DNA from 4 places in the Halomonas sp. PA16-9 genome. Region 3 is predicted to be linked to each of the others. Evidence: predicted binding sites of a transcription regulator. Region 3 holds the regulator's gene; each other region holds the start of a gene.

Region 1 (4,221 bases), 370 kb from region 3:
GCGTCTATTATCAAACGAATCTGGTAATGTGGCTTCGTCAAATCAGGGCTACTACCGCTACCGTTTCGCCTCTTTAGCCAACCGGCTGTAGAGCGTGGATCGGGCAATGCCGAGTTGCTTTGCCGCTTGGGTCAAGTTACCTCCTTGGCGCGCTATTGTTTCTTTGATGAGAAGCTCTTCCGTTGTCCTGAGATCAGAAGTCGACGTATATAGCCTATTCGTCGCTGAAGGGGCCTCTTGGTTCATACGAACCTCCTCGGGTAAGTCGTGCCATTCAATGCATTTCCCCGAAGCCATTAGCATCGACATTTCCAGAACATTGCGCAGCTCGCGCACGTTTCCGGGCCAATGGTAATGACTCAAGCAGTCCTGGGCCTCGCTCGACAGTGAAACGGGGGTTGTTCCCCGTTGCATGGCAAGCGTTCTGCACAGCTGCTCGGCGATCAACAGCACGTCGTCTCCCCGCTCGCGCAGAGGCGGAACCCTCAAGCGCAGCGTAGCAATGCGATAAAACAGATCCTGACGAAAGGTGCCCTTTTCCACTTCATTGGCCAGGTTGCGGTTGGTCATCGATACCAGACCGATGGCTACCCGCTTTTCCTGATGGCTGCCGATACGGTAGACGATACCGTCGTCCAGTACCCGTAACAGATACGGCTGCATACCGGGCGGCAATTCGCCGATTTCGTCAAGGCATAGAGTGCCACAATCTGCCACCTCGATCTTGCCGGCAGACGAGCGATCCGCACCGGTAAAAGCCCCCTTTTCATAACCGAACAGCTCACTGGCCATCAATTCACGGGACATCGCGCCACAGTTAATCGGGACGAACGAACCCGAGCGTGGCAATTCGTTGTGGATAGCACGCGCGAACAGCTCCTTGCCTACCCGCGTCTCGCCCTCGATCAGGATGGGGGGCACCACTCTGCGCCATCTTTCGTGCGGTCACACAAGTTTCCAGCATGATGTGACTTTCGCCGATGATATCTTCGAAACCGATGCTCCGTTGCGGCTGGATCAACCTCTTGGCAGGCGCCGCTGGAGAGGCATTGGGCAGAATGAGAATTAGCCGATCAGCTTCTGCTCCATCACTGGCTCACAGCGCACGCCGGGAATCACTTTTTCGATGAATTCAGTGAAACTCACTGAGGTCATCCTGATGCCGTCTTGGCCGAGATCCAACCTACCATTCTGACTGTCCAGCAAGCGGGGGCATCGATGACGAAGACCCCTTAGCGCTCGGTCAGTCGCGTACAGCACTTTCCCGCTGCGTGAAAGCGCGATTGTCGTATCGTTCAATCCCGTGAATCGCCTAGCCAGGAAGTAAAAACGTAAAAGATAATAATAGTTAAAGCTACGAAAAACTTACCAGCTCGTCTTCAGAACATACCAAAGCTCAAAATCTGCATTACCAGTTACAGCAGCAAGCACGGCTCGACCAATTAAATTTTTCGCCATTTATTAGCTGTATCTGCATGCACTTTTGCGTGATTGATCTAAATCAATTCAAGCCATTGTAATGGGACTACACTGAATATAGTTGATTGCTCCTTAACCATAGGTCGGAGACAACGCATGTCAGATGAAAAGCTCACTCCATCAAAGCCTGAAGAGGATCTAGCGACACGGTTCCCTACAGCCTACTCAATTCTCTTCCTGCTAATTATTCTTGTAGCGGCGCTGACCTGGATCATTCCTGCCGGGCAATACGAACGTACGATGAACGAAGAGGTCGGACGCGAAATTGCAGTACCTGGCACCTATGTAACGGTTGATTCAAACCCTCAAGGTTTTGTGGACATCATGCTGGCCCCCACGGCGGGTTTCTATGATCCCGACAGCTATGCCGCCAATGCCATCGACGTTGCCTTATTTGTGCTGTTTTTGGGTGGCTTCTTAGGCGTTATCAATGCTACCGGCGCAATCGACACGGGGATACGTAACGTGATGCATCGGCTGGAAGGCCGAGAGATCTGGATGATCCCCATCCTGATGACGCTGTTTGCCCTTGGAGGCACCACCTACGGCATGGCAGAAGAGACTCTGGCCTTCTATGCCATTCTAATCCCCATCATCATCGCTGCTGGCTATGATGCGATCACAGGAGTCGCCGTGATTCTGATCGGCGCTGGTATTGGTGTGCTGGGCTCCACCATCAACCCCTTCGCTACTGTCATTGCCTCTAACGCAGCGGATATTCCTTTTACAGATGGAATTGTACTTCGGCTGGTGCTGCTGATTGGCGGGCTGGTGATTTGTTCAGTCTACGTGATGCGCTACGCCAAACGCATTAAGTTGGATCCTGCTCGCTCCGTTGTGGCCAGACAACAGAATGCACACCGCAAACTCTTTCTACAGGGACACGACGAGCTGGAAAATTTTGATCTTTCAGGCACTCAGAAAATTACCCTTGTTATTTTTGCTCTGACCTTCATTGCGATGATTTGGGGCGTCTCGTCCCAAGGCTGGTGGATGGCTAGGATGGGCGCACTTTTCTTTGGTTCCGCCATTGTGATCGGCATCATCGCTCGGCTGGGCGAGAAAAAGCTGACCAGTAGTTTTGTCGACGGCGCCCGCGATCTGCTCGGCGTAGCCCTGGTCGTTGGTCTGGCACGCGGCATCGTGGTGATCATGGAACAAGGCATGATTGCCGATACCATCTTGCATAGCGCCGAAAGTACATTAGGTGGATTGCCTGAACTAACCTTTATCAATTTGATGTTCTGGATCGAGGTAGGAATGAGTTTCTTCGTACCCTCCTCATCCGGACTTGCCGTACTATCCATGCCTATTTTAGCGCCCTTGGGCGACTTTGCTGACGTGGGACGTGACTTGGTGGTAACTGCTTACCAATCAGCCAACGGCCTGGTTAATCTGATAAACCCGACCTTTGCCGTAGTGGTCGGTGGCCTAGCGATAGGCCGTATCTCTTATGACCGTTGGCTAGTATTTATCTGGCCTCTCCTTCTTATTTTGACTGTTTTTATCAGTGCAGTTATTAGCATTGGTGCATTTCTATAACCAGGGCAAAGGAGTATGCGACATGTCAGAACACACTTTGGGCGTTCACTCGGAAACTGGGACTTTACGGCAAGTTATCGTCTGCCGCCCTGGGCTAGCCCATAGAAGACTGACTCCCTCCAACTGCGATGCGTTATTGTTCGACGATGTCTTCTGGGTCAAGCAGGCACAGAAAGACCATGACGTATTCGCCGAGGTAATGCGTGAACGGGGTGTGGAGGTTCTGGACGTTAACGACCTGCTGGCGACAACGCTTGATATTCCCGAAGCACGTACCTGGGTTCTAGACCACCGTATTACCTGGAATCATATCGGGGTAGGCATGGTATCCGACCTTCGCGCATGGATGAACGAACTGCCGGGTAATACGCTGGCGAAATTTCTCATTGGTGGTTTGGAAGTAGGAGACCTGCCTTTCGACCCTTCAGGGCTGTTCGGTAACCATCTGGGGCCTCACGGCTTTGTGCTGCCGCCACTGCCCAACTTACTGTTCACCCGGGATAACAGCGCCTGGATTTATGACGGTGTCACCCTGAACCCTATGTACTGGGCTGCGCGCAAACCAGAGACGCTGCTAATGAGCGCGATCTACCGTTTCCATCCGAAGTTTGCCGGCAAGGTGAACGTGCATTGGGGCGACCCGCTTGAAGATCATGCGCTGGCGACCCTGGAAGGAGGGGACATCATGCCGGTGGGTAATGGTGTCGTGCTGGTGGGGATGGGGGAACGATCCTCCCCGCAAGCCATTGGCCAGCTGGCCAAGACGCTTTTTGCTAACGGCACTGCAGAACGGATAATTGCCTGCCAGATTCCCAAGACCCGTTCTGCCATGCACCTGGATACCGTGTTTACCTTCTGTGGCGGCAATGTAGTGACCACTTTCAAGGAAGTCGCAGATGAAATGGTTTGCTACGACCTGCGTCCGGGGGAAGGCAGCAAGCACCTGTCGTTCTTCCAGGACAGCCGCCCGCTGTTTGATGTTGTTGCCGATGTACTTGGTTACCCGTCCCTGGAAGTGGTCGCCACGGGTGGCGATACCCCTGCCGAACGGGAGCGAGAACAATGGAACGATGGCAATAACGTGCTAGCACTGAGTCCGGGGGTCGTCATCGGTTATGACCGCAACGACGATACCAATGCTGCGCTGGAGGCAGCCGGCATAGAGGTACTGGCCATACCCGGAGCGGAGTTGGGCCGGGG
Region 2 (4,221 bases), 620 kb from region 3:
GTATCGGCCAGATCGTCCCCAGCTCCAATATCACCATGGAGACCGAAATACCCGCCATGCTTACGGCACGGCAGTTAATCCGCCCGGAGCGCTTTACCTTCCACTCCAGCCGCATGCGCATGAAGAACGTCAGCAAGGACGAGCTGGCCGCTATGGATGCGGAGTCGGATCGCTGCGCCCTGGAGCTCTCCGATGCCGCAGTGGATGTGATGGGGTATGCCTGCCTGGTTGCCATTATGGCGATGGGGCCCGGCTACCACCGAGAGTCGCAAAAGCGTCTGCGCAGCCGCACCGAAGAGAACGGCTGCGACACGCCGGTGGTCACCAGCGCCGGTGCCCTGGTTGATGCTCTGGGTGTGATGAAAGCCAAACGTGTGGTGGTGGTGGCCCCCTACATGAAGCCGCTGACCGAAATGGTGGTGGACTACATCCGTCAGGAAGGCATTGACGTGCTCGACTACCGGGCGCTTGAGATCCCCAATAACCTGGATGTCGCTCGCCACGACCCCGCCAATCTCCCCGAAATCGTCGCCAGTCTCGATTTAAGTAACGTGGACGCCATCGTCTTGTCAGCCTGTGTGCAAATGCCGTCACTGCCGGCCGTCGCCAAGGTCGAAGCCCTGACCGGCAAGCCGGTGGTTACCGCCGCGATTGCGACCACCTACGCCATGCTCAAGGCACTCGACCTGGAGCCCATCGTACCGGGCGCGGGCGCCCTCTTGTCAGGGGCTTACTAACGAGATCAGGTACTTATTGACGATATAGAGTGCTGATTAAGGAGACGACCATGTCACCACACACGACTGATAACAGCGATGGCGTTAGCGATAACACTGCCACGGACAACTACCGAGGCGTGTGGGATGGGCGCATCGGCTTTGGCAAAAGGCCCGCGCTGCTGGTGGTTGATTTTATGCAAGGCTACACCACACCAGGTTCGCCGCTATTTGCCCAGGGCGTGGTGGATGCGGTGGCCAATATGCCGCCGCTACTCAATACCGCACGGCGCACTGGCACGCCTGTTATCCACACCAACATCCTGTATCACGCCCCGGATCAAATCGATGGCGGCATTTGGGTCAAGAAGGCGCCGGTCATGCGGGCGATGGTGGCGGGCAACCCTTACGCCGAGTTCTGCTCCGAGGTGGCACCCCGTGAAGACGAGCTGGTAATGACCAAGCAGTATGCCAGCGCGTTCTTTGGCACCTCGCTCGCCTCCACGCTGGTCGCCATGGGTATCGATACGCTGATCATCACCGGCTGCTCCACCAGCGGCTGCATTCGCGCCACCGCCGTTGATGGAGTACAGCACGGCTTTCGGGTGATGGTCGTGCGTGACTGCGTGGGTGACCGTCACCCCGCGCCCCATGAAGCTAACCTGTTTGATATCGATAGCAAATATGGCGATGTGATTGGACTGGATGAAACACTGGGATACTTAATGAAGCGTTAGGAGTATCCGAAAACGCAGGTGAAGCGGACGTCTCTGTTGAGTCATCAGTCCGCGTTCATTTTTTCCAGCAGATGCATTAAGGCAACCCGCTCTGCCGGGTTGAGATTTTTCATGGTCTGATCGCTAATTTGCTTGGCACTGGGCACCATAGCCTCGACTAATGTCTCCCCGGCCTCAGTGATCACGACCATGACTTTGCGTTGATCATTGGGGTCGGTGGTTAGCGAGATCCACCCCCGCGCTTTAAGACGTTTAATGACGCCACGGATAGTGGCGGGATCAATCGCCGTGGCGTTGACGATATCGGTTAACGAGCTGGGGCCGCGCTCCATCACCGTGCATAGCGTTACAAATTGAATGGCCGTGAGCTGTTTATCGCTGCTGTAGCGCTGAAAAATAGCCGTATGCCGCTGGTAGGCTTTACGCAGTAGATGCCCTACTTGCTCAGAAAAATCATACCCTTGCTCTGAAGGCGTAGAGTGCTCGCCGGAAGACGAGTGTTTGAACGCACTATCCGTTGTCATTCCATATCCTTAATCTATTGGCGACGTCGTGTATCGAGTATGGCACTGGTTAACAAAATGATGCATCAACGTATGAAATACTCCTTGCGCTGGATCAATTCATCATGCTTTTATGGCGTACACGCTATAATTTTACCTTAGTTATCGCTCTTTCATCACCTAAAATTCATCCGCACTGATCATCGTAAACGCGAGCGTGGGAGGCAGACATGGCTGATAAATCAGACTATACAAGAGAGTCACTGCTGTATGGGTCTGATGTTCTGGTGATCTATCGCGACCCGGTTACGCCCCCCAAGCCCGCGCCCGGACAGCCAGGTACACACTCAAACTTCACCCCCCATGAGCCTGAGATATTCATTGCCGTACTGAGCGCTAGTCATATCGTGGCTTTCAACGGCCACGTAGACCTGGGCACGGGCATACGCACGGCGCTCGCTCAAATTGTTGCAGAAGAGCTCAGCGTCGCGTTCGACAGCGTCACCATGGTGCTGGGCAACTCCGTTGAAGCCCCCAACCAAGGCCCCACCATAGCCAGTGCATCGATTCAGATCACTGCCGAGCCTTTACGCCGAGCTGCGGCACAGGCGCGGGAGTACCTATTAACTGGCAGCAAGCACTTTGACACTGAGCACTCACTACTTAGCTGCCAGAACGGCGCTATTACGCCAAGTGATAATAACCGTTCATCCGTTAGCTTTGGGGAGTTGCTGCGGGGCACCCGTCATGCATTAAAGCTTGCCGATGAGGTGCCGCTTAAGCCGGTCAGCCATTATACCCTGGTCGGCCAATCGACCTCCCGCGTGGATATACCCGCCAAGGCCACTGGGCAATTGACCTTTATCCACGACCTACGTCTGCCCAACATGCTGCATGGGCGAGTGATTCGTCCGCCTTATGTAGGCCATGATAGCGGCGACTTTATTGGCAACAGTTTAATCGCGGTAGATGAAAGCTCTGTGGCGCATTTGCCAGGTGTGATAAGCGTCGTGGTGGTCGGTGACTTTGTTGGCGTGGTGGCCGAGCGTGAAGAGCAGGCTGCTGCCGCAGCCAAGCAGCTAAAGATCCAGTGGCGCCCAATCGAAGGCTTGCCTCAGTTGGACAACATAGAGCAAGCACTGCTCGACCTGCCCAGCAAGCAGCGCATACTCCTCGAAGAGGGTGATCTCGACAGCGCTCTGGCCGCCGCACAACATCCGCTCAATCGTCACTATGTGTGGCCTTTCCAACTGCATGGCTCCATCGGCCCTTCGTGCTCTGTCGCCGATGCCAACGAAGATGGCCTTCACGTATGGTCGGGCACCCAAAATCCACACAGCCTGCGCGCCGACCTCGCCCGCCTTACCGGTTTGGATGAAGGTGTTATCACCATTACCCGTATGGAAACATCAGGCTGCTATGGCCGCAACTGCGCCGACGACGTTGGCGCGGATGCAGTGCTGCTCTCTCAGGCGGTGGGTCGACCTGTTCGTGTACAACTAACCCGTGAGCAGGAGCACACCTGGGAGCCTAAAGGGGCTGCTCAGTATATGGCCATTCAGGGAGGCTTAAACGCAGATGGCAGCCCAGCAGGCTATCGCTTTAATACGCGCTACCCCTCTAACAGTGCGCCCACCCTGGCACTACTGCTGACCGGTGCTGCCCCACCTATTGATATCCCCTTTGAAATGGGGGATCGAACATCGGTGCCGCCCTACCGCTACCCTCATCGCCAAATAGTGTGCGACGACGTCCCGACCCTGGTGCGCGCCTCCTGGCTGCGTGGTGTCTCGGCGCTGCCCAGCACTTTCGCCCACGAAAGCTATATTGATGAACTCGCCTACTTGGCGGGTGAAGATCCTGTCGCCTATCGGTTGCGCTACTTAGCCGATAACCGCGCCTGCGAGCTTGTCGAAGCGTTAGCCGAACGTGCGAACTGGAAACCCTGCACCGCTAACACCAATCCGAGTAGCGATGGCGAGTGGCGCTACGGCCGAGGATTCGCTTACGCCCAGTACGTACATAGTAAATTTCCCGGCTTTGGTGCCGCGCTCGCCGCCTGGGTGATTGAGCTTAAAGTCAATGTGAAGAGTGGACGGGTTGTCGTCGAGAACCTATATGTAGGTCAGGATGCGGGCCTGATGGTGAACCCCGCCGGCGTTCGCCATCAGGTGCATGGTAATGTGATCCAGATGCTCAGCCGCACTTTAAAGGAGCGGGTAACCTTTGAGGATGGTTTACCAACCAGCAGAGAGTGGGGCGGCT
Region 3 (4,221 bases):
GCTTGACCGTGAAATGGTGCTGACCGCACGCCACTTGGATACATCACGACCGGTGGAGCAGTTGCATTGGGGCGGCGGCACGCCGACATTTCTCAGTTTGAACCAGATGGGCGACCTGATTGATCGACTGGATGCACGTTTTGGTCTTTCATCGTCTGCTGATCGCGATTACGCAATTGAAATAGATCCTCGCGAAGCGGATGTGTTTACGCTGCGCCATCTCGAATCCCTCGGCTTTAATCGCATCAGCCTGGGCGTGCAGGATTTAAGCCCGCTGGTGCAGAAAGCGATTAACCGTATTCAGCCTCGGGTACTTACCGAAACGCTGATGGAGGAGGCGCATCGCCTGGGCTTTCGCTCGCTCAATCTCGACCTAATTTATGGCTTGCCATTTCAGACTGAAAAGAGCTTTGCCAACACCCTACGCCAGGTGATCGAGCTCAACCCGGCGCGCCTTTCTGTGTTTAATTACGCGCATATGCCCGAGCGTTTTGCCCCGCAGCGGCGCATTAATGTCGATGACTTGCCAGGCGGAGAAGAGAAGCTAGCGATTCTGCGCACCACCATCGAAATGCTCACCGCAGCTGGCTATGTGCATATCGGTATGGATCACTTTGCCCGCCCTGACGATAGCCTGGCTATTGCCCAGCGCGAAGGCTCGCTGCAGCGCAACTTCCAGGGCTACTCCAGCCATGCTCAGTGCGACTTAATCGGGCTTGGCGTATCGGCGATTTCGCGCATTGATGACGTCTATGCGCAGAACCCGAGCGATCTGGCAAGCTACGAAGCGACGCTGGATCAGGGGCAGCTTGCCACCGTGCGTGGCATACGCTTAAGTGATGACGACCTGATCCGGCGGGACGTGATTGAGCGGCTGATGTGCGATATGGGCATTGACCTGGCCGCCGTTAGTCAACGCTGGAACATCGATGCCCCCCGCTACTTTGCGCCAGCGCTTGAGCGCCTGCAGAGCGCCGAACAGGATGGCCTGCTGACCCGCCGCGGTGATCAGCTTAACGCCACGCCGACGGGGCGGCTGCTGATTCGCCATATAGCAATGGCGTTTGATACCCATCTTTCCGGGCAAACGGGACAACAGTATTCTAAGATTGTTTAATCACCTTATTGCAGGCATGCTAAAGCGACTATAATAAGTAAGGATTTTCTAATTGATAAGCGGGACCCTCTCAAGGAGCAAAGCATGTTGGAACCCATGAGCCGTCGGCGCTCGCTACTCCATGAAGCTCGCTGCCAAACCTGCAGTTTGAGCTCACTGTGCCTGCCACTTGCCCTTGAGCTGGACGACGTGGGGCAGTTCGACGCCATTATTCGTCGTCGCGCGCCGCTGAAAAAAGGCGAACCGCTGTTTCGTCAGGGCGACACCTTTACCAGCGTTTACGCAGTCCGTTCGGGCAGTTTGAAACAGATCACCGCCGAAGGTAACGGCAGCGAGCAGTTGACCAATTTCTACCTGCCCAGTGAATTGGTGGGGTTGGATGGCATTGACGAAGAGCATTACCCCGGTAGCGTTATCGCCCTGGAAACGACCACCGTCTGCGAGATTCCTTTTGACCGCCTGGACTTACTCTCGGAGGAGCTACCCGAACTGCGTGGCCAGCTTTATCGTAGCATGAGCAAAGAGTTGCGCGATGACCGGCGTATGATGCGGCTACTTTCGCGTAAAACCGCCGATCAGCGGCTAGCAAGTTTTTTGATTACCCTCTCGGATCGTTTTCGTCGCCGGGGCTACTCGCCTTACAGCTTTCGCCTCTCAATGCCCAGGGCTGATATCGGCAACTACCTGGGCTTAGCGGTGGAAACGGTCAGCCGCATACTAAGCCGCTTTCAGCAGCAGAGCGTGGTGGCGGTCTCCGGGCGAGAGGTCAACATTCTCGATATGCCGCGCTTGATTACCCTCGCCGAAGAGGAAGAGCAAACAGTTAGCTGACGTTAAAGGCTTGGATACGCCCCGCCAGTAGCTCTGCTTGCTTGGCCTCAAGGCCTTCAAAATCGAACAGGCTGCGGTCGGCCAACTGGGAAGGGGCAATGTTGGTGACAGCCTTGAACATGCTCTCCAGGCGGCCAGGAAACTTTTTGTCCCACTCGGCGAGCATCTCTTTGACCACCTGACGCTGCATATTAGGCTGTGAACCGCACAGGTTGCAGGGAATAATCGGAAACGCCATCAGCCGCGAAAACTCGGCGATATCAGCCTCTTTGCAGTAGGCCAACGGCCGAATAACGATATTCTTCCCATCATCGGATAGCAGCTTTGGCGGCATCGCTTTCAGGTTGCCGCCAAAGAACATATTGAGAAACAGTGTTTCGAGAATATCTTCCCGGTGATGGCCCAGGGCTATCTTATTGGCGCCAATCTCTTCGGCAAAGCCATACAACGAGCCGCGCCGCAGCCGTGAACAAAGCGCGCAGGTGGTTTTACCTTCCGGGGTTTTCTCTTTTACCACCGAGTAAGTATCGCGCTCGACAATGTGGTACTCCACGCCCTGCTTATCCAGATACGCAGGCAATACGTGCTCGGGAAAACCCGGCTGTTTTTGATCCAGATTGACCGCTACCAGCGAAAAATTGACCGGCGCATTGCGCTGCAAATTGCGCAAAATCTCCAGCATCGTGTAGCTGTCCTTTCCACCGGAGAGGCAGACCATTACGCGATCACCTTCATTGATCATTTGATAATCAATGATCGCATTGCCCACTTCTCGGCGCAGACGCTTTTGCAGCTTGTTAAATTCACGCTTCTGCTTCGCATCAGCCAGCTCAGGCTGGTCGTGCTCAGCGTCAGCTGGGGTGGCTCCAACCGTATCAAGGTGAGCAGGATCAAAGTGATCAAGAGTTTGCATGGTATAAGCACTGCCGAGGGTAGAAGGCGTGAGAAAAAAGTAATAACTATTCTAACAACACTCACCGCCTGACCCAACTAATCAGACGTAGCCACACAAGATATCGCAATTGGAAGTGACTATTTTGACCGCTGCACCATACCTCGGTGCGAGGGCAGCTTGGAGCGAGGGTCTTTTGTCATGGATGACAAAAGTAGCGCCCAGGGAGGGGTTCACAGCGCCCTCGCGGAAAGCTGTCCTCGCCACGACGAAAGAGACTACTATGCCACCTGCGCCATAATACGCTGCAGGCGCATATACAGCAGTGCGCTGGCGGTGGCCTCTCCAAGCACACTCTGCATGCCCATGACGGGTACTTGCCAGCATGCCAACGCCTGGGCGAAGCTGCTGGGCGCTTCGACCTCCGGGTGCAAACGGCGCAGTTGGCGCTGATGCAGTTTTGCCACATCGACCTGGGCGTTGGGCAGGGCAAAATTCAGCCGCTTACTGAGTAGTGCATTCAATGCTCCAATGCGCTTCTCTAACTGCCAGCCAACGATGGGCCGATTGCCGATAAATTCTACTAGCGCGCTCAAGTTATCACTATTTGGTGGCAGTATCTCCCCCGCCTCGCACAGCAAGTGATGACGGCGCAGCGTTGCGCTCTCGGGCTGCTTTGCGCTACCAAGGGTGATCACAAAAGCACGACTGGTATGCACCTGCTGATGGCTCAGCACCACTGCCGCCACGCTGATCACAGGTGATGATTGCGTGGGCGTTGCTGTGCAGGCGAGCGCCACCAGCTCTTCGCCCATATAGGGCTGAAACAGCCAGGCATAGGGGGAATCTGCACAACGACGCCGGTCACTTTCACGCCTTAACAAGGTGCGCAGCGAGCCGCTAAATAGCGTCACATGTCGATCTAACAGCCGCATTCCGCTCACGAATACTCCAAATGGTAACGGTGGGAAAGCCGCTGCTTAAAGTCTTTGACAATATGCATCGCTTCGCGCAGTAGTCGCGCTCCAGGGAAGAGAGGTTCTGCACCACGACACGGTTAGCGCGTCTGCTGCTTTGGGCGTTAGTTTCTTTCGCATCCGCAGAAGTTTCCAGCGTACTTAGCTGCTGCTTGAGGCGCAGCTCAGAAAAGAGCGCCAACGCTTCGCCCAGGTCATCGGCAAAACGGCGATCCAACCGGCCGTCAGTAACCAGGGCATCCAAGCGATCAAACGTCGAGGTGGCTTTGATGCGCCGCTCAAGCGCCATGGTGCGCACACCGTGCACGATAGGGAAAATACCGCCTTTCTTGATATCGATACCGTGCTGAGCTTTTTCAGCGAACCAAACAGCGTCAGCGGCGTCGAAAAGCGCAGCGCCGTGC
Region 4 (4,221 bases), 460 kb from region 3:
AGCAGCCCGAAGACCGCCCCTAGGCGCCAAAAGAGCGCGCTGGGCAGGTAGCCGCTGCCGTAGTAAACCGGGCTTGGCCCTGTGCCGTAGGGGGTCAGAATGCCCATAAAGCCAAGTGTGGGTAGCAGTAGCAGAACAAACATCTGCATATCCAGACCGGCAATGCCTGATGCCGCTGCCAGAATCACCGGTAGCAAGGCGGTAACGTGGGCAGTAACACTGGCAAAGAAGTAGTGCAGTAGATAGAAAATGACCACCAGCGCCACCATGGCCATTAGGGGGTTGAAGTGGCTTATTTGCCCGCCAACCACATTGCCAAACCAGTTAACGAAGCCGACTTGGCTGAGCCCGCCCGCTAGTGCCACCAGGGTGGCAAACCATACAAAGGTATTCCAGGCTGCTCGGTTATCGAGAATATCGCTCCAGGTCACAATGCCGGTTAACAGCATGCCGCAGATCACCACCAAGCCTACCAGCGACCCAGAGATAATATCGCCCGCAAAAATCCATAGCAGCAGGGCGGTGACCACCATAATGACCAGCATTATTTCATGGCGGGTCAGTGCTCCCAGCTTGGTTAACTCTTGCCCCGCCCAGTCGGAGATTTCATTCCCCGCTTTCACTTCGGGCGCGCATAGCCAGTAGCTCAGCAGCGGCACCAGCAGGAGCAGCAGAATGCCGACAGGTGCTACTGCCATAAACCACTGCCCCCAGTTGATATGAATACCTGTCGCGCTCTCGGTTAGCGCGATCGCCAATAGATTGGGCGCCAGAGCGGTCAAAAATAGCGAACTGGTCACACAGGTGGAAGCCAGCGCGGTCCACATCAAAAAGCTGCCCATGCGCTTCATGCTGGGGTCATTGGGGTGCGAATCGTAAAGCGGCGGCAGGTTGCGAATCACGGGGTAGATCGTGCCTGCGCTACGTGCGGTGTTCGAGGGCGTAAACGGCGCCAGAATGCCATCGGCAATCATCACCGCGTAGCCAAGAGTCAACGTACGTTTTCCCATTGCCTTGACCAGCCAAAGCGATATTCGCCTGCCGAGTCCGGTTTTTTCATACCCCAAGGCAAACATAAATGCGCCGAAAATCAGCCATACGGTGGAATTGGTAAAGCCCGACACCGCCCATGAGAATGCCTGGTTAGCAGCACTGAATCCGTCAGTCGCCAGTTGCTCCGGAGAGAACAGCACCCACCGGGAAAGTAGTGCCACCAGGGTAACGCCGACCAGGCCCACCACTGCGCCCGGCAATGGTTCAAGAATAAGGCCAACCACACAGCCGAGGAAAATGGCGAAAAAGTACCACGCATGAGGCGCAAGCCCCAGGGGAGTGGGTATCAGCGCGACGATGATAGCAACTGCTAGCGGCGCTAACAGTTTCCATCGCGGTGAGGGTTGAGCATCGGTCGTCATGCGGCACCTCTCTTCAGTGTTGGTAGTGTGCTCTTTTTGCTTGGTGGGCAGTGGTCTGCCCGGCAGTGAGTGATTTGAAGAGTAGGCGGTGCAGCACTAGGGTAAAAGTGATGCTAGCTCGATTCCTCCCTTTCTTGATGTACATCAATAGTCCTTTGGACTAATGAACAGGGCCTTCCCCTTGTATGGTAAGTTCGAATAGACAAGACGGCAGCGCAGATTGCCGCCAGTACCACCTTTGACTTGGCTAATGAAGGGGCTTTTCATGCAACAGCGAGATTTTGATATCGTCATTGTTGGTGGGGGTGGTGCAGGCTTACGCGCTGCTATCGGGGCTGCCGAGCAGGCCAAAGAGCAGGGCACTCCCCAGCGCATAGCGCTGCTGTCCAAGGTTTACCCCATGCGTTCCCATACCGTGGCGGCTGAAGGTGGCGCTGCCGCCGTCACCAGTGCCGAAGATTCCCACCAAGCGCATTTCGACGACACGGTGTCAGGCGGTGACTGGCTGGTTGAGCAGGGCGTCGTCGACTACTTTGTTCATCACGCTTATCAAGAATTGGTGCAGATGGAGCGCTGGGGCTGCCCCTGGAGCCGTAAAGGCGATGGCCAAGTGCAGGTGCGCCGCTTCGGGGGCATGAAAACCGCACGCACCTGGTTTGCGGCCGACAAAACCGGCTTTCATATGCTCCACACCCTGTTTCAGACCTCGCTGAAGTACCCAGAGATTGAGCGTTTTGATGAGTTCTTTGTGCTCGATCTGGCGGTACACGAAGGTGCGGTTATTGGCGTTATAGCCCTGCAGATCGCTACCGGTGAACTGACCCTGCTGCGCGCTAAAGCGGTGATTCTCGCTACCGGCGGCGCAGGGCGCTTGTTCCGCTTCAATACCAACGCGGGAATTGTCACCGGCGACGGCATGGCGATGGCCTATCGTCACGGTGTGGCGTTGCGGGATATGGAGTTTGTCCAGTACCACCCCACCGGCCTGCCCGGTTCTGGCATTTTGATTACCGAAGCGTGCCGGGGCGAAGGCGGCATTCTGCTCAATAAAGAGGGCTACCGCTATCTGCAGGATTACGGCCTGGGCCCAGAAACTCCGCTTGGCAAGCCGGAAAACAAATATATGGAACTGGGGCCACGGGACAAACTCTCCCAGGCCTTCTGGCAAGAGCAGCAGGCGGGCCGCACCGGCAAGTTTGGCGACAGCGATGTGGTCTATCTCGACCTGCGCCACTTGGGTGAAAAGTACATTCTGGAGCGCCTACCGTTTATCTGTGAACTGGCTAAATCCTATATCAATGTTGATCCGGTGAAAGACCCCATTCCCATTCGCCCGGCGGTTCACTACACCATGGGTGGGATTGAGACCGACCCTCAGTGCGAAACCTCCATTGCCGGGCTTTACGCCGCCGGGGAGTGTGCTTCAGTTGGTTTGCACGGTGCCAACCGCCTGGGCTCCAACTCGCTGACCGAGCTGCTGGTATTTGGCCGCTTAGCCGGTGAACAAGCGAGCCAGCGAGCGGCCAAAACCGAGTGGGCTGATGAGCGCTTGCTGGAAGCCCAGGGCGATCGCCAACAAGCCAAGCTGTTGCGGCTCTGTGACGGAACCGAGGGGGCAGAGAATTGGGTAGCACTCAAGCACGCCATGGTGCAAGCCATGGAGAGTGGCTGCGGTATTTACCGCACTGAAGAGGGCATGCGCCATTCGCTGGATACCATGCGTCAGCTACGTGAGCGCTTTAATAAGGTTCGCGTTAATGATACCAGCAAGATATTCAATACCGAGCTACTGGAATGTCTTGAACTGGAGTGTGGCCTGGATATTGCCGAAGCCTCTTGCTTAGGGGCGCTTGAGCGTCGTGAATCCCGTGGTGCCCATCAGCGCCTGGATGAAGGTATGCAGAAACGCGACGACGTTAACTACCTCAAGCACAGCCAAGTGTTTTATCAAGGCGATGCCCATGCCGAGCTACACTGGCAGGATGTCGATGTGCGGTTTTCCGCCCCGGCGGAGCGGGCTTATGGCGATGCGGGCAAGGGGGGCAAGGCATGAACACCCAGCAGATCAGCACCAAAAAAATCAGCGTTAAACGCTATTTGCCAGACAGTTCGGCTGAGTCCTACTGGCAGCAGTACGAACTGCCGGTGGACGACAGCACCTCTTTGCTGGATGCCCTCAACCACATTAAAGAACAGCTCGATAGCACGCTGAGCTACCGCTGGTCGTGCCGGATGGCGATTTGCGGCTCCTGCGGGGTCATGGTGAATGGCATTCCCAAGCTCGGCTGCAAAACCTTCCTGCGCGATTATGAAGGCGAGATCCGCATCGAGCCGCTATCCCACTTCCCGGTGCAGCGGGATTTGGTGGTGGATATGGAGATATTCCTTGAGCACCTGGCCGCGGTTAAGCCCTACCTGATTGATGACAACCCGGTAAAACCGTATGACCCCCAGGCGCCGGAAACCTATCAGCAGTCCCCTGAGCAGCTCGCCCGCTATAAGCAGTTCGCTAACTGCATTAATTGTGGCCTCTGCTACTCGGCCTGCCCGCAGTTTGGCTTGAATCCTGAGTTCCTTGGCCCGGCGGCGCTAACGCTGGCCCACCGCTACAATCTGGATAGCCGCGACCACGGCAAGAAGCAGCGCATGGCCGAACTTAACCGCCACGAAGGCGTTTGGAGCTGCACCTTTGTGGGCTTCTGCTCCAAGGTATGCCCCAAACACGTTGACCCCGCCGCTGCGGTCAATCAGGGCAAGGTCGAAGCGGCCAAACACACACTCATTGCGCTGTTTAAAGGGTAGGGGA

The links. Region 3 encodes FNR, which switches genes on or off when oxygen is low (the NO sensors DNR and NnrR bind a similar motif). Its sites were predicted from a motif close to TTGATNTANATCAA; they were not measured.
Region 1: the regulator FNR is predicted to act here: its motif matches at 1,492-1,505, upstream of FDY98_RS23460 (YfcC family protein).
Region 2: the regulator FNR is predicted to act here: its motif matches at 2,062-2,075, upstream of FDY98_RS19525 (xanthine dehydrogenase family protein molybdopterin-binding subunit).
Region 4: the regulator FNR is predicted to act here: its motif matches at 1,550-1,563, upstream of frdA (fumarate reductase (quinol) flavoprotein subunit).

Annotation. Positions count from the first base shown of each region.
Region 1 is NZ_CP040452.1:1,522,218-1,526,438, forward strand. It holds gene FDY98_RS23455 (sigma 54-interacting transcriptional regulator) at 58-921, opposite strand; gene FDY98_RS26360 (hypothetical protein) at 1,066-1,299, opposite strand; gene FDY98_RS23460 (YfcC family protein) at 1,576-3,021, shown strand; gene FDY98_RS23465 (arginine deiminase) at 3,044-4,221, shown strand, end outside.
Region 2 is NZ_CP040452.1:678,324-682,544, forward strand. It holds gene FDY98_RS19510 (maleate cis-trans isomerase family protein) at 1-737, shown strand, start outside; gene FDY98_RS19515 (N-carbamoylsarcosine amidohydrolase) at 788-1,453, shown strand; gene FDY98_RS19520 (MarR family winged helix-turn-helix transcriptional regulator) at 1,498-1,977, opposite strand; gene FDY98_RS19525 (xanthine dehydrogenase family protein molybdopterin-binding subunit) at 2,187-4,221, shown strand, end outside.
Region 3 is NZ_CP040452.1:58,110-62,330, forward strand. It holds gene hemN (oxygen-independent coproporphyrinogen III oxidase) at 1-1,117, shown strand, start outside; gene fnr (fumarate/nitrate reduction transcriptional regulator Fnr) at 1,202-1,948, shown strand; gene ttcA (tRNA 2-thiocytidine(32) synthetase TtcA) at 1,941-2,861, opposite strand; gene FDY98_RS16760 (DNA polymerase III subunit epsilon) at 3,122-3,775, opposite strand; partial or broken gene FDY98_RS16765 (DUF294 nucleotidyltransferase-like domain-containing protein) at 3,781-4,221, opposite strand, start outside.
Region 4 is NZ_CP040452.1:517,858-522,078, reverse strand. It holds gene FDY98_RS18815 (anion permease) at 1-1,415, opposite strand, end outside; gene frdA (fumarate reductase (quinol) flavoprotein subunit) at 1,681-3,468, shown strand; gene FDY98_RS18805 (succinate dehydrogenase/fumarate reductase iron-sulfur subunit) at 3,465-4,217, shown strand.